One region of the Bradyrhizobium septentrionale genome, then DNA from elsewhere that is predicted to be linked to it. Evidence: predicted binding sites of a transcription regulator. Region 1 holds the regulator's gene; the other holds the start of a gene.
The links. The regulator PhoB, encoded in region 1, activates phosphate uptake and scavenging genes when phosphate is short. The targets are predictions, from matches to a motif close to TGTCATNNANCTGTCAT.
Positions count from the first base shown of each region.

Region 2: the regulator PhoB is predicted to act here: its motif matches at 2,539-2,555, upstream of HAP48_RS43775 (OprO/OprP family phosphate-selective porin).

Region 1 is NZ_CP088285.1:2,087,406-2,093,970, forward strand. Features, by position in the region: gene HAP48_RS11810 (GcrA family cell cycle regulator) at 1-434, shown strand, start outside; gene HAP48_RS11815 (hypothetical protein) at 693-1,046, shown strand; gene HAP48_RS11820 (hypothetical protein) at 1,088-1,228, shown strand; gene HAP48_RS11825 (IS110 family RNA-guided transposase) at 1,572-2,606, opposite strand; gene phoB (phosphate regulon transcriptional regulator PhoB) at 2,927-3,637, opposite strand; gene phoU (phosphate signaling complex protein PhoU) at 3,767-4,483, opposite strand; gene pstB (phosphate ABC transporter ATP-binding protein PstB) at 4,585-5,403, opposite strand; gene pstA (phosphate ABC transporter permease PstA) at 5,400-6,245, opposite strand; gene pstC (phosphate ABC transporter permease subunit PstC) at 6,250-6,565, opposite strand, start outside.
Region 2 is NZ_CP088285.1:8,688,451-8,695,015, reverse strand. Features, by position in the region: gene HAP48_RS43785 (zinc-binding alcohol dehydrogenase family protein) at 1-47, opposite strand, end outside; gene HAP48_RS43780 (winged helix-turn-helix transcriptional regulator) at 166-546, shown strand; gene HAP48_RS43775 (OprO/OprP family phosphate-selective porin) at 879-2,477, opposite strand; gene HAP48_RS43770 (DegQ family serine endoprotease) at 2,769-4,181, shown strand; gene HAP48_RS43765 (replication-associated recombination protein A) at 4,200-5,534, shown strand; gene HAP48_RS43760 (alpha/beta hydrolase) at 5,539-6,477, opposite strand.

The DNA of each region.
Region 1 (6,565 bases):
TCGCCGCGGAACTTGGCAATGTGACGCGAAACGCCGTGATCGGCAAAGTGCATCGGCTCGGCCTCTCCGGCCGCGCCAAGGCCCCCTCCACGGCCGCGCCGCGGCAGCGCAAGGCCCGCCCCGCCCAGCACATGATGCGGGTGGCGCGTCCGGTCTCGCGCGGCAACACCGCGCTGGCGCACGCCTTCGAGGTCGAGATGGAGCCCGATCCGATCTCCTACGACAACGTTGTGCCGATGAGCCAGCGGCTGTCGCTGCTCGAGCTGAACGAGGCCACCTGCCACTGGCCGGTCGGTGATCCCTCGAGCCCGGAATTCTTCTTCTGCGGCGGCAAGGCGCTCGGCGGCCTGCCCTATTGCGCGCACCACTCGCGCGTCGCCTACCAGCCCGCCGGCGATCGCCGCCGGCCGTCGGCGAAACCGCAGATCAAGTGAGCACTCGGGAAACCGGCGTAGACTTGAAAAACAAATCCCCGCGAAAGCGGGGATTTTTTTGTGGCAGTCTCGACCTGGCTTCGCAACCAATCGGTGCGGACCGTTTCCTAAAATTTTATCGCTGATGGCGAGCCATTCGCAACGTTACAATTGTATCGGTGCTGGATCACACGCAGATCGAGCATCCATCACATGGCAAGCGAACAGACTGACCTGACACAGGCGTCCAGGGACACGCCCGTTAGAGGCGCAGCCAAGATGACGTATCGCGACGAAATCGTGTTCGAGCTTTGGCGAGCACCGCGGGTGCTGCTCTTCGGCTTCCTGGCACCCTTCGGCGCCTTCTTCTTGTGGGCGGTCTATCTCTTCGTTTCTTGTCTCCCCAATAGTTGGACCTATGCGGTCGCGCACCCCGGTGTGGCAATACAATGGTATTTTGCCTCCATCTGGCATTACGCCGTGAGCTGGCTTCCGTTCACGCTGTCTGTCTATTTCTTTCGCCGGCAAGCTATTTGGCTGTGGTACCGGCTCAGCGTCGGTCGCACAGGGATCACGTATGAGGTCACCGAAAGCGGCATCACCAACGATATGGCAAAGGTCCCACCATCCTAATGCCTTGGGCCAACGTCAAATCGCTAGCTCGAACGAACAGATTGCTGTTGCTGCGCTCCGATTATCAGGGCTGGTGGTATCTGCCGTGGCAAGCTTTCGATGCCGCAAGCCAAGAGCAGCTTTGGGCCTATGCGCAGCAACATGTTGCCGGCGCAAGCAAGAGCCCAACAGCTTCGGTTTGACCGATAGCGCGGCGAAGCGAGGTCTACCCGACGCACACCGCCAAACTTTGGGGAGGCGATTGTGGATTTTCGTTTAGCTGCATCCGGGCTTCTGTAACGGGCCTTGGTAAGTCAATCCCTTTTTGCGTGATCCAGTCGCCGGGCACTTGCTTCTGTACGGGATCGGCGCGGTGGCCGTCGCCTGATGGGGTGCATTGAGGAGCCGGCCGGCCAATCTACGGAAGCGTGGTTGTGAGCCACTTCCCGGATGGCGGCCTGACCGGATCCATCGTCCCGGCGAAGGGACCTCGCTCAGGGAGAGCCTGGTGTCGTGGCCCGCCCGGAACCGATTGCTGCTCCTTGCTTAGGTTGCCGAGGCCTTGGCCATCGGGTTGAACGGTTTGGCGTCGGCGAGCATGCGATGCAGGATCACGGCGAGCTTGCGTGCAAGCGCCACCTTGGCCTTGCGCATGCCTGCGCGCCGGGCGATCCGCATCGCCCAGCCCTTCAGCGCCGAGCAGTTCCTGACCGGCTTGGTCAGCATGACATGAGCCGCCTGATAGAGCGCCTCGCGCACGGAGGCATCGCCGATCTTGCTGATGCGGCCGGTATAGTCGGTTTCGCCCGATTGGTACTTCTTCGGGGTGAGGCCAAAATGCGCTCCCGTCGCCTTCGATGACCGGAAGCGCTTCGGGTCGTCGATCGCCGAGGCATAGGTGAGCGCCACGATCGGGCCGACGGACGGTGTCGTCATCAAGAGCTTCGCCTGCGGGTGCGACCTGGCGAGCCTTTGGGTGTGCTTATCCAGGCCATTGAACTCGCGCCGCAGCACGGCGTGGGCTTCGAGCAGTGCCTGGGCCACCACCTCAAGTCCAGGATGGCCCGCTACGAGCTCCCGGATGCGTTCGGCGAACGTGCGCTCGGTGGTCGGGCCGACCTTCAGACCGAAGCCGCGGAGCACGCCGCGCAGGCTGTTCTCGATGTCGCGCAGCTTCGACTGCAGCAGCTTGCGTGCCGTCAGAACCGCCCGCGTCTCCTGCGCTTCGATCGACTTGCAGTGCACCGGCCGGAACCAGCCCAGCCGCATCAGTTGCGCGATCCCGCGGGCATCGTTGCGGTCCGACTTCACCGGCATCGCCTTGAAGGCATCGCGGACGTGCCGCGTCTCCAACAGTTCGACTGCCAGGCCCGCATCCCGCATCGCTGCGTAGAGCCATTGCGACAGCGGACCAGCCTCCAGCCCGATCCGTTCCAGCACCAACCCCAGCGACCGGAACCAGCCGATCAAGGCCTCCGGCTCGCTCGCAACCTTCGCCTCGCGCAAAATCTTACCCGTCCCATCGACAAGGCAGACGCTCGAGCATTCCAAAGACACGTCGATTCCTGCATAGTGGTACATGGTCGTCCCTTAATGATGCTTGGAGCGGGCTTGCCCGACTCCGTTGACACCATCAGTTTGAGGGACGACCGCCTTCCAACCAACAGGCCGCTCGCGAGCGCGCTTCCAAAGCGCGCCGTAGCGAGCGGGCGGCCGGCCCGTTACCCCATCTACGTCTGCATCACCGGTGTCGTCCCGCCGCAGGCCGGGACCCATCATAACCACCGGCGCAGGTGGTCAGGCCGGGCTGCGGCCCCCAGCGCGTTCCAACAATCAAGATTCGTGGTTATGGGTCCCGGCTTTCGCCGGGACGACGCTGTAGTTTATTTGCGGCTCCGCGGCTACGGCTGCGGCTCGGCCTTCGCGAAGCGGTCGTCGAGCGCGTAGCCGGCGCCGCGCACGGTGCGGATCGGATCCTGCTCGCGGCCCGGATTGAGCAGCTTGCGCAGGCGGCCGATATGCACGTCGACGGTGCGCTCATCGATATAGATGTCGCGGCCCCAGACGCTGTCGAGCAGCTGCTCGCGGCTGAACACCCGGCCGGGATGTTCGAGGAAGAATTCGAGCAGGCGATATTCGGTCGGCCCGAGATCGATCGGGCGGCCCGAGCGCGCCACGCGGCGCTTCTCGCGGTCGAGCTCGATGTCGCCATAGGTCAGCACGGTGGCAAGCCGCTCCGGGCTCGCACGGCGCAGCAGGCCCTTCACCCGCGCCAGCAGCTCGGGCACCGAGAACGGCTTGACGATGTAGTCGTCGGCGCCGGTGGCAAGCCCGCGCACGCGCTCACTCTCCTCGCCGCGCGCGGTCAGCATGATGATCGGAAGCTGCTTGGTCTCCGGCCGCGCCCGCAGGCGGCGGCACAGCTCGATGCCGGACAGGCCCGGCAGCATCCAGTCGAGCACAACGAGGTCGGGGATGCGCTCCTTCAGCCTGGTGTCGGCGTCGTCGCCGCGTCCCACCGTTTCGACATCGTAGCCTTCCGCATCGAGGTTGTAGCGCAACAGTGTCGTCAGCGCTTCCTCGTCTTCGACTACCAGAATGCGTGCGCTCATCGGTCTAAGTTCTTTCTCTGTGGTGATCCGTTGCCCAAACGCAAACCGAAACACTCAACCCCTGAGCATATTCCCCGTGGAAACGGTTTGTCGCGACGACAATCCGGTTCCGCCGATGCGGATCATGCCCTAGTTACCCGGCACCGTGGTGGCGAAATTGGTCATATCGCCCTTCGGACGCTTGTCGGTGATCTGCTGGCCCTCGATCATATAGAACACGGTCTCAGCGATATTGGTGGCGTGGTCGCCGATCCGCTCGATGTTCTTGGCGCAGAACATCAGATGGATGCAGAACGAGATGTTGCGCGGATCTTCCATCATGTAGGTCAAGAGCTCGCGGAACAGCGAGGTGCAGATCGCATCGACCTCCTCGTCGCCCTTCCAGACGTTCATCGCCGCCGGCAGATCGTGCGCGGCATAGGCGTCAAGCACCGACTTGACCTGCGACAGCACGAGGTCGGTCATGTGCTCGAGGCCGCGGATCAGCTTCAGCGGCTGGAAATCGCTCTCCAGCGCCGCGACGCGCTTGCCCATGTTCTTGGCGAGGTCACCGATCCGCTCGAGGTCGGTGGCGACCCGCATCGCGCTGACGATCTCGCGCAGGTCGATCGCCATCGGCTGGCGGCGGGCGATCGTCAGCACCGCGCGCTCTTCGATGACGCGCTGCAGATTGTCGATCTCGATGTCGGCGGCGACCACGCGCTTGCCGAGCGCGACGTCGCGCCGGATCAGCGCGTCGACCGACTCGGTGATCATGCGCTCGACGAGGCCGCCCATCTCGGCGACCAGGCGGGTCAACTCCTGCAGGTCGCTGTCGAATGCCTTGGCGGTATGTTCAGAAGCCATCGCTTGTCTCCCTCAATCATGATCCCGGGGATCATGATTTCGTGTCCTCAGTTTCGCATGATCCAATCGGAAAACCGGTGCCCACTTTTCCGGATCATGCGCTAGCCGAACCGGCCGGTGATGTAGTCCTGGGTGCGTCGATCGCTCGGCGAGGTGAAGATCTTGTTGGTGTCGTCGAACTCGATCAGCTCGCCGAGATACATGAAGGCGGTCTTGTCGGAGACGCGCGCCGCCTGCTGCATGTTGTGGGTGACGATCGCGATCGTGTAGTCCTCGGAGAGCTCCTGGATCAGCTCCTCGACCTTGGCGGTCGAGATCGGGTCGAGCGCCGAGCACGGCTCGTCGAACAGGATCACCTCGGGACGCACCGCCACGGTGCGCGCGATGCACAGCCGCTGCTGCTGGCCTCCGGAGAGCGACAGGCCGGAAGCGTTCAGCTTGTCCTTGACCTCGTTCCACAGCGCGCCGCCGCGCAGCGCCTTCTCGACCCGGTCGTCCATCTCGGACTTCGAGATCTTCTCGTAGAGGCGGATGCCGAAGGCGATGTTCTCGTAGATCGTCATCGGGAACGGCGTCGGCTTCTGGAACACCATGCCGACCCGCGCACGCAGCAGATTGAGGTCGAGCTTGGGATCGAGAATGTTGGTCTGGTCCAGCATCAGCTGACCGACCGCGCGCTGGCCCGGATAGAGATCGTACATCCGGTTGAAGATACGCAGCAGGGTCGACTTGCCGCAGCCGGACGGACCGATGAACGCCGTGACGCGGTTGGTGCCGAGCGTCAGGTTGATGTTCTTCAGCGCGTGGTGCTCGCCGTAATAGAAGTTGAGGTTGCGCACCGTGACTTTCGGCGGCGCTTCCGGCAACGGCACCTGGGGAACGTGGCTCGCGGCGGTCGTGGAGACGGAAAGCTCGGTCATTTTGCGGCCCTTTCGGCACCAAGGATGCGCGCGCCGATGTTCAGCGCGAGCACAGTGAATGTGATGAGCAGCGCACCGCTCCACGCCAGCTCTTTCCAGTAGGCGTAGGGGCTCTGCACGAAGTTGTTGATGGTCACCGGCAGGTTGGCCATGGTCTTGGTCAAATCCCAGCTGAAGAACTGGTTCGACAGCGCGGTGAACAGCAGCGGCGCGGTTTCGCCGGCGACGCGGGCGGTCGCCAGCAGCACGCCGGTGATCAGACCGGATCGCGCTGCACGATAAGCGATCCGCTTGATCACCAGCGAACGCGGCAGGCCGAGCGCGGAGGCCGCCTCGCGCAGCGGATTGGGCACCAGCAGCAGCATGTCCTCGGTGGTGCGCAGCACCACCGGGATCACGATCACGGCGAGCGCGAGCGCGCCCGCGATCGCCGAGAAGCCGCGCATCGGCACCACCACCGCACCATAGATGAACAGGCCGATGATGATCGACGGCGCGCTGAGCAGGATGTCGTTGATGAAGCGGATCACCGAGGTGAGCTTGTCGTTCTTGCCGTATTCGGCGAGGTAGGTGCCGGCGAACAGGCCGAGCGGCGCGCCGATGCCAACGCCGATCACGGTCATGATGACCGAACCGACGATGGCGTTGAGCAGACCGCCTTCGGTCGAGCCGGGCGGCGGCGTGTTCTGGGTGAACAGTTGCACGCTGAGGCCGGCGAGGCCGTTGTAGAGCAGCGTGAACAGGATCAGCGCCAGCCAGGTGACGCCGAACAGCGCCGCACCGACGCAGAGTGCGCGGATGACGATGTCGCTGCGGCGGCGGGATTTGTAGATCGGGTTCATGGCGTTACTTCCCCGCCTTCGTTTCAAGCCGCATCAGCATCAATCGCGCGGCGGCGAGCACGAAGAAGGTCAGCACGAACAGCAGCAGGCCGAGCAGGATCAGGCCGGACTGGTGCAGGCCGTCGCTCTCGGCGAATTCGGAGGCGATCGCGGCCGAGATCGTGGTGCCCGGCGCGAAGATCGACGCCGAGATGCGGAACGAGTTGCCGATGATGAAGGTGACCGCCATGGTCTCGCCGAGCGCGCGGCCGAGCGCCAGCATGATGCCGCCGATCACGCCGACCCGGGTGTAGGGGATCACGACGCTGCGGACGACTTCC
Region 2 (6,565 bases), 3.2 Mb from region 1:
TCCGCCGCCTCGATCGGCAGCGATTTTTGGTATCCGACGGCCTTCATGCCTGGTCTCCGTAATGGGCGATTGCCTGCCGTGATACCTGTCGCGCTGGCGTCCATTTGGCAAGTACTGTAAAATCAGGGAACTAGTCCCTGTTTGTATACTATTGGGAAAATACCGATGAAACGGAAGAATTTCGCGCGCCGGCCGGGCTGCGCGGTCGAGGCGGCGCTCGACCTGATCGACGGCAAATGGAAGGGCGTGATCCTGTATCATCTGCAGGCCGGCACCCAGCGCTTCGGCGAGTTGCGGCGGCGGATGCCCGGCATCACCCAGCGCATGCTGACCAAGCAGCTGCGCGCGCTCGAGGACGATGGTCTCGTGATCCGCAAGGTCTATGCCGAAGTGCCGCCGCGGGTCGAATACACGCTGTCCGAACTTGGCGAGAGCTTGCGTCCGGTGATCGATATTCTGAAAGCGTGGGGCGAGGGCCATCAGGAGCGGCTATCCTGCGCGCCAGCGCCTGAGGTCGTCGTGAAGAAGTCCAAGCGCGCGGCGTAGAAGCGTGCTCCTGCGTGAGCAATGCCATGCCTTTGTCCGGGAATTACGAGATGCAAATCAAGGTAACACCAGAAGAGCTGAGATACATAATTCGCTGCGGGGCTGCTCTCGCGCAAATGTCCCTGAGAAATCGCTCCGACATATTGCGGATTCGACAAGCAGCAGATCGTCGATTTTTCCGGTCGAATGAGGAGCGAACTGGATAAGGCCGGTCTAGATATGTAGACGCTGGAGCGGCAGTCGTAGCGCGCCCACGCCGTGAGAGCAGTTGAAATGAAAACGGCCGGAGCGATGCCCCGGCCGTCTGTTCGTCGACGACGGATCGGATCGTCTCAGAACGCAACCTGCGTGCGCAGCGCGACCGCATCAAACTTCGAGCCGACATCCGCAGTCGAAGTCGCCGACGCCTGCTTGGCGACGTCGCCGTGCAGGTAGTTCAGCATGAAGCGGACGTTGTTGTTGACATACCAGTTCAGCGCGGCGGTGTAGACGGTCTGCCGTCCACCGGCGATGCCGACCGCCTGGCCGATCTGATCGTTGAGGTTCATCTGGCTCACGCGGCCGGCGATTTCCCAGGCGCCCCAGCCGCCGCTGGCGAGCGAGAACGGATCATGCGGCTTGATACCGCCATAGGAGGCCGTTGCCGGGTTGTAGGCGTGATTCTCGCCGGTCAGCACATAGCCGACCTGCGCGTAACCGCCGTCGAATTTCAGGCTCGACGCGCCGAACGGCGGCAGCCCGGTATTCGCAGTGCGATCGACGTTGAACCAGTAGTACTCGCCCTGTGCGATCAACGGGCCATAGGTCGCCGCCGCCTCGACGCCGTAGACCTGCGCCCCGGAGACGTTGGCGATCGCACCGGTCGAAATCAGCGTCGTCGGATCGATGCGCAGCTCGGGCCGGTCGCTAAGCGTCAGGGTCTGCGCCTGCGTCACCAGATTGCGCGGCGGCTGGATCAGCCATTCCGCGTCGGCGCCGATATGCACCGAATAGTTGTTGCCGCTGATCGGATTGCCGGCGACGCGGACGACCGCGCCATACTGCTCCGATGATCCGGGCGGGGTGACGCTGGACGCCGAGTGAATCTGGCCAGTGGTCGGTCCGGTGACATAGCCGCCGAGCCAGAGCTGGTCATTCCACCAGCGGGTGCCGGCGGCCGAACGGAAATCGCCCGCCGCGACGTTCTGCGCGATGATGCCGGCCGAGGCGCGCTCCATGAACAGGATGTCGTTGGAGCTGGTGGACTCGTCGAGCGTCCAGGGCAGATCCATGATGCCGCCTTCGATCGCCATCTTGCCGCCGAACGGCTTGAAGCCGGTGTAGCTGAGATAGGCATTCTCGACGCCGGAGGTGCCGCCGCCGGGCAGCGACCCCGCCGCCGTGCCACCGAAGCCGTCGGACGAACCGCCGAAGTCGTAGATCAGCGCGTAATTCCAGTCGCCGAAGAATTTGCCGATCACGCCGATGCGGGCGCGGCGGAGATTCTCGCCGCTGTCGAGCTTCTGCGGCGACGTGCCCGCGGTGTTCGGACGATAGTCGTAACCGCCGACGTCCCAGTGGATGCGGCTCGTGATCGCGATGCAGTTCTGTTCGTCCGCGGTGCAGATCGTCGGCCGGTTGTTCGGCAACGTCACCACGACGCCTGAAGGCGCGACCGGACCCTTGACCGGGATGGCGGCATTGGCGGTTGCGACCCGCGCGGCCTTGGCGTCCGCGGCCTTCGCGTTGGCGTTTGCGCTGGCTGCGGTCGCGGTGTTGGCGTTGGTCTGCTTCTGAAGGTTGTCGAGCTTCTGCTCGAGCATCTTCAGCTGCTGCTTCAGCAGCGCGATCTCGGCATCGCTGCCGCCCCCGGCGGATTGTGAATAGGCCGGCGAGGCGGCGAGCGCCCCTGCCAGCCCTATGGCGATTGCACCAACTTTTGTCGCACTCATTGTGCACCCCTGTTGTGTTTGAAGTCCCCACTCACTCACTGAAACGTCCTAGGAGTTGATCGTGACTGACGCACGACAGCGCTGCCTAGCATCGCAGTTCCGCTTGTTGTCCGCGGGCAACAAGCGGAGCGGCGCAGTGAGATGACAATCATCATAGAAGTTTGGCGGCGCGCTTCAACGCGGCTGCCACGGGTTTTGCACCGCGGCGGCGGGGGGCAGTTATCGGGCCCGGCGCCCTTCAATTGCCCGGCGAACACGCCTATATTCCGGCGTTTTCCACGAGAGGTGAGAATGCTCCGACCCGTCCGCTTTGCTGCCCTATCCGCTCTGTGCACGTTGGCTTTCATTGGGAATCTCGGCCCTGCCGCGGCCCAGGACCGCCGCGTGCCGTCCTCGCAGGCCGAGCTGCAGCTGTCCTATGCGCCGATCGTGCAGCGAGTGCAGCCGGCGGTGGTCAATGTCTATGCTGCCAAGACCGTGCAGAACCGCAATCCATTCCTGGACGATCCTATTTTTCGTCGATTTTTCGGCGTGCCCGGGCAGCAGCCCGAGCAGATGCAGCGTTCGCTTGGCTCCGGCGTGATGGTCGATGGTTCGGGCCTCGTGGTCACAAACAATCACGTGATCGAGGGCGCCGACCAGGTGAAGGTATCGCTTGCCGACAAGCGCGAATATGAGGCCGAGATCGTGCTGAAGGACAGCCGCACCGACCTTGCGGTGCTGCGGCTGAAGGGGACCAACAAGGAGAAGTTCGCGACGCTGGATTTCGCGAACTCCGACCAGCTGCAGGTCGGCGACGTCGTGCTCGCGATCGGGAATCCGTTCGGCGTCGGCCAGACCGTGACGCACGGCATCATCTCGGCCTTGGCGCGCACTCAAGTCGGGATCACGGATTATCAATTCTTCATTCAGACCGATGCCGCGATCAATCCCGGCAATTCCGGCGGCGCGCTGGTCGACATGACCGGCCGGCTCGCCGGCATCAACACCGCGATCTTCTCGCGCTCCGGCGGCTCGCAAGGCATCGGCTTTGCGATCCCCGCCAACATGGTGCGCGTGGTGGTGGCCTCCGCGAAGGGCGGTGGCAAGAATGTGAAGCGGCCATGGCTCGGCGCGCGGCTGCAGGCGGTCACACCGGAGATCGCGGAGACGCTCGGGCTGAAGCTGCCGACCGGCGCGCTGGTCGCCAATGTCGCGCCGAACAGCCCGGCGGCGAAGGCCGGGCTGAAGCTCTCCGACCTGATCGTGGGCATCGACGGCCAGGCGATCGACGACCCCAACGCGTTCGACTACCGCTTCGCGACCCGCCCGCTCGGCGGCAGCGCGGAGATCGAGGTGCAGCGCGCCGGCAAGCCGGTGAAGCTCACCGTGCCGCTCGAGACCGCGCCCGATACCAACCGCGACGAGATCGTGCTGACTGCGCGCTCGCCGTTCCAGGGCGCAAGGGTCGCCAACATCTCGCCGGCGCTGGCTGACGAGCTGCATCTCGACGCCGGCGCCGAGGGCGTCGTGGTGACCGAGCTCGCCGATGACGGCACCGCCGCCAATGTCGGTTTCCAGAAGGGTGACATCATCCTCGCCGTCAACAACGAGAAGATCGCGCGGACCAGCGACCTCGAGAAGGCATCGAAGACGGGGACGCGGGTGTGGCGCATCACGCTGGTGCGCGGCGGCCAGCAGATCAACGTGACGCTCGGCGGATGAGCCCCAAGTGAGCCCCAAGTGAGCCCAAAGCAACCGCGGGAAGTAAGCAACCTGTTCGCTGCGGCAGGGATGGAGCAGGACGCGCCGCACCCGCTGCCGGACCGGCTGCGCCCGCGTACGCTGGCCGACGTCGTCGGCCAGGATCACATCCTCGGCCCCGACGGCGCGCTGACCCGCATGCTGGAGACGCGCACGCTGGGCTCGCTGGTGTTCTGGGGACCGCCCGGCACCGGCAAGACCACGGTGGCGCGGCTGCTGGCCGACGCCACCGAGCTGCATTTCGAGCAGATCTCCGCGGTGTTCTCCGGTGTCGCCGACCTGAAGAAGGCGTTCGATGCCGCGCGCGCCCGCCGTGAGACCGGCAAGGGCACGCTGCTGTTCGTCGACGAGGTGCACAGATTCAACCGCGCGCAGCAGGATTCCTTCCTGCCCGTGATGGAGGACGGCACCGTGGTGCTGGTCGGCGCCACCACCGAAAATCCGTCGTTCGAGCTCAACGCGGCGCTCTTGTCGCGCGCCCGCGTGCTGGTGTTTCACTCGCTCGATACCGCTGCGATCGAACGCCTGTTCGCCAATGCCGAGAAGGTCGAGGGCAAGAGCCTGCCGCTCGATGCGGAAGCCCGCGCCGTGCTGGTGCGGATGGCCGACGGCGACGGCCGCGCCTCGCTGACGCTCGCCGAGGAGGTCTGGCGCGCCGCGCGCAAGGGCGAGGTGTTCAACGCCGAGCAGCTGCAGGCCATCCTGCAGCGCCGCGCGCCGATCTACGACAAGTCGGCCGATGGTCACTACAATCTGATCTCGGCGCTGCACAAGTCGGTGCGCGGCTCCGATCCGGATGCAGCCTTGTACTACCTCGCGCGCATGCTCGATGCCGGCGAGGATCCGCTCTTTCTGGCGCGGCGCGTGGTGCGCATGGCGGTCGAGGACATCGGTCTTGCCGATCCGCAGGCGCTGGCGGTCTGCAACGCCGCCAAGGATGCCTATGATTTCCTGGGCTCACCCGAAGGTGAACTCGCGATCGCGCAGGCCGTAGTCTATCTCGCCACCGCGCCGAAATCGAACGCGGTCTACACCGCGTTCGGCTCGGCGATGCAGACCGCGAAGCAGAATGGCTCGCTGCTGCCGCCAAAGCACATCCTGAATTCACCGACCAAGCTGATGAAGTCGGAGGGCTATGGCTCCGGCTATCAATATGACCACGACATGCCCGACGCGTTCTCCGGCCAGGACTACTTTCCGGAAGCCCTGGGCCGCCAGACTTTTTACGATCCGCCCGACCGAGGCTTCGAGCGCGAGATCCGCAAGCGGCTGGATTATTGGGACAGGCTTCGCAAGGAGCGGGGCGGCAAATAGCTCCTCACTTCACGCTCTTCACAAACTCCAAAATCTCGTCGGTCAGTCGCGTGTCCGGGGTGTTGATCGCATAGACCTCCGACATGTGGCTGTGCTGCGGCAGCATGAAACTGCGGGCGCAGCCGCTTGGCCGCTTGCAGCTGGCCTGCTTCATGAGCTCGAATTGCTCGACGAAGCGCGGCGGATCGAGCTCGGCTGCGGTGATCAGGAACGGGATCGGGCTCGCGACGAGACCCTGCAGCGAGGAGCGCTCGGCGTAGCGCGAGGGGTCGGAGCCGTAATAGACGAGCTCGGCATCGCCGACGGGCGAAGCCGTCAGATCGTAGATGCCGGACACCATGATCGCGCCGGCAAGGCCGTCGCCCTTCACCTTGTGGAATTCGCCGTGCGAGACATAGCTCGCGACATGGATCGCACCGGCCGACTGGCCCATCAGGAAGATGCGTTTGGGATCGCCGCCGCGGAGCACGATGTTCTCCGCGACCCATCGCACGATCGCGCCCATGTCTTCCGCGCCGGCCGGCCAGGGAAACGCCGGCGCCAGGCGATAGGTCGCGTTGACGCCGACAAAGCCGTTCTTGGCGGCCCACAGCATGACGTTGTCGTAGAACGGGCTGCCAGGCGTGCGCTTGTTGCCAGCGACAAAGCCTCCGCCATGGATGTAGATCAGCACCGGGCGTGGCGGCGACGCTGCGTCCGGCGTGAAGACGTCGAGCAGATGGCGGTCGGCGGGGCCGTATTTGACGTCGCGCTCGACCTTGACGCCCTGATAGGGCTCCCTCTGTTGCAGCGGTGCGTAGAGCGCGGCCGTCTTGGGCATCTCGACGACGCGGCCGAGTTCCAGGAGCTTCCAGGCGAGCTCCTCGGGCATCGGGCTCTCCTGGGCCCGCGCCGGCCCCGCGAGCGTCAGGGCCGCCGCCAAAGCCGATACCGCCAGTCTCATTCCAGGGCTCTCCGTCGCTTGCCGCGTGCGGCCGAACACGGCCGATGTGGCAGGATTTACCGATTTCGCCGTGACGATTCGCGGCATT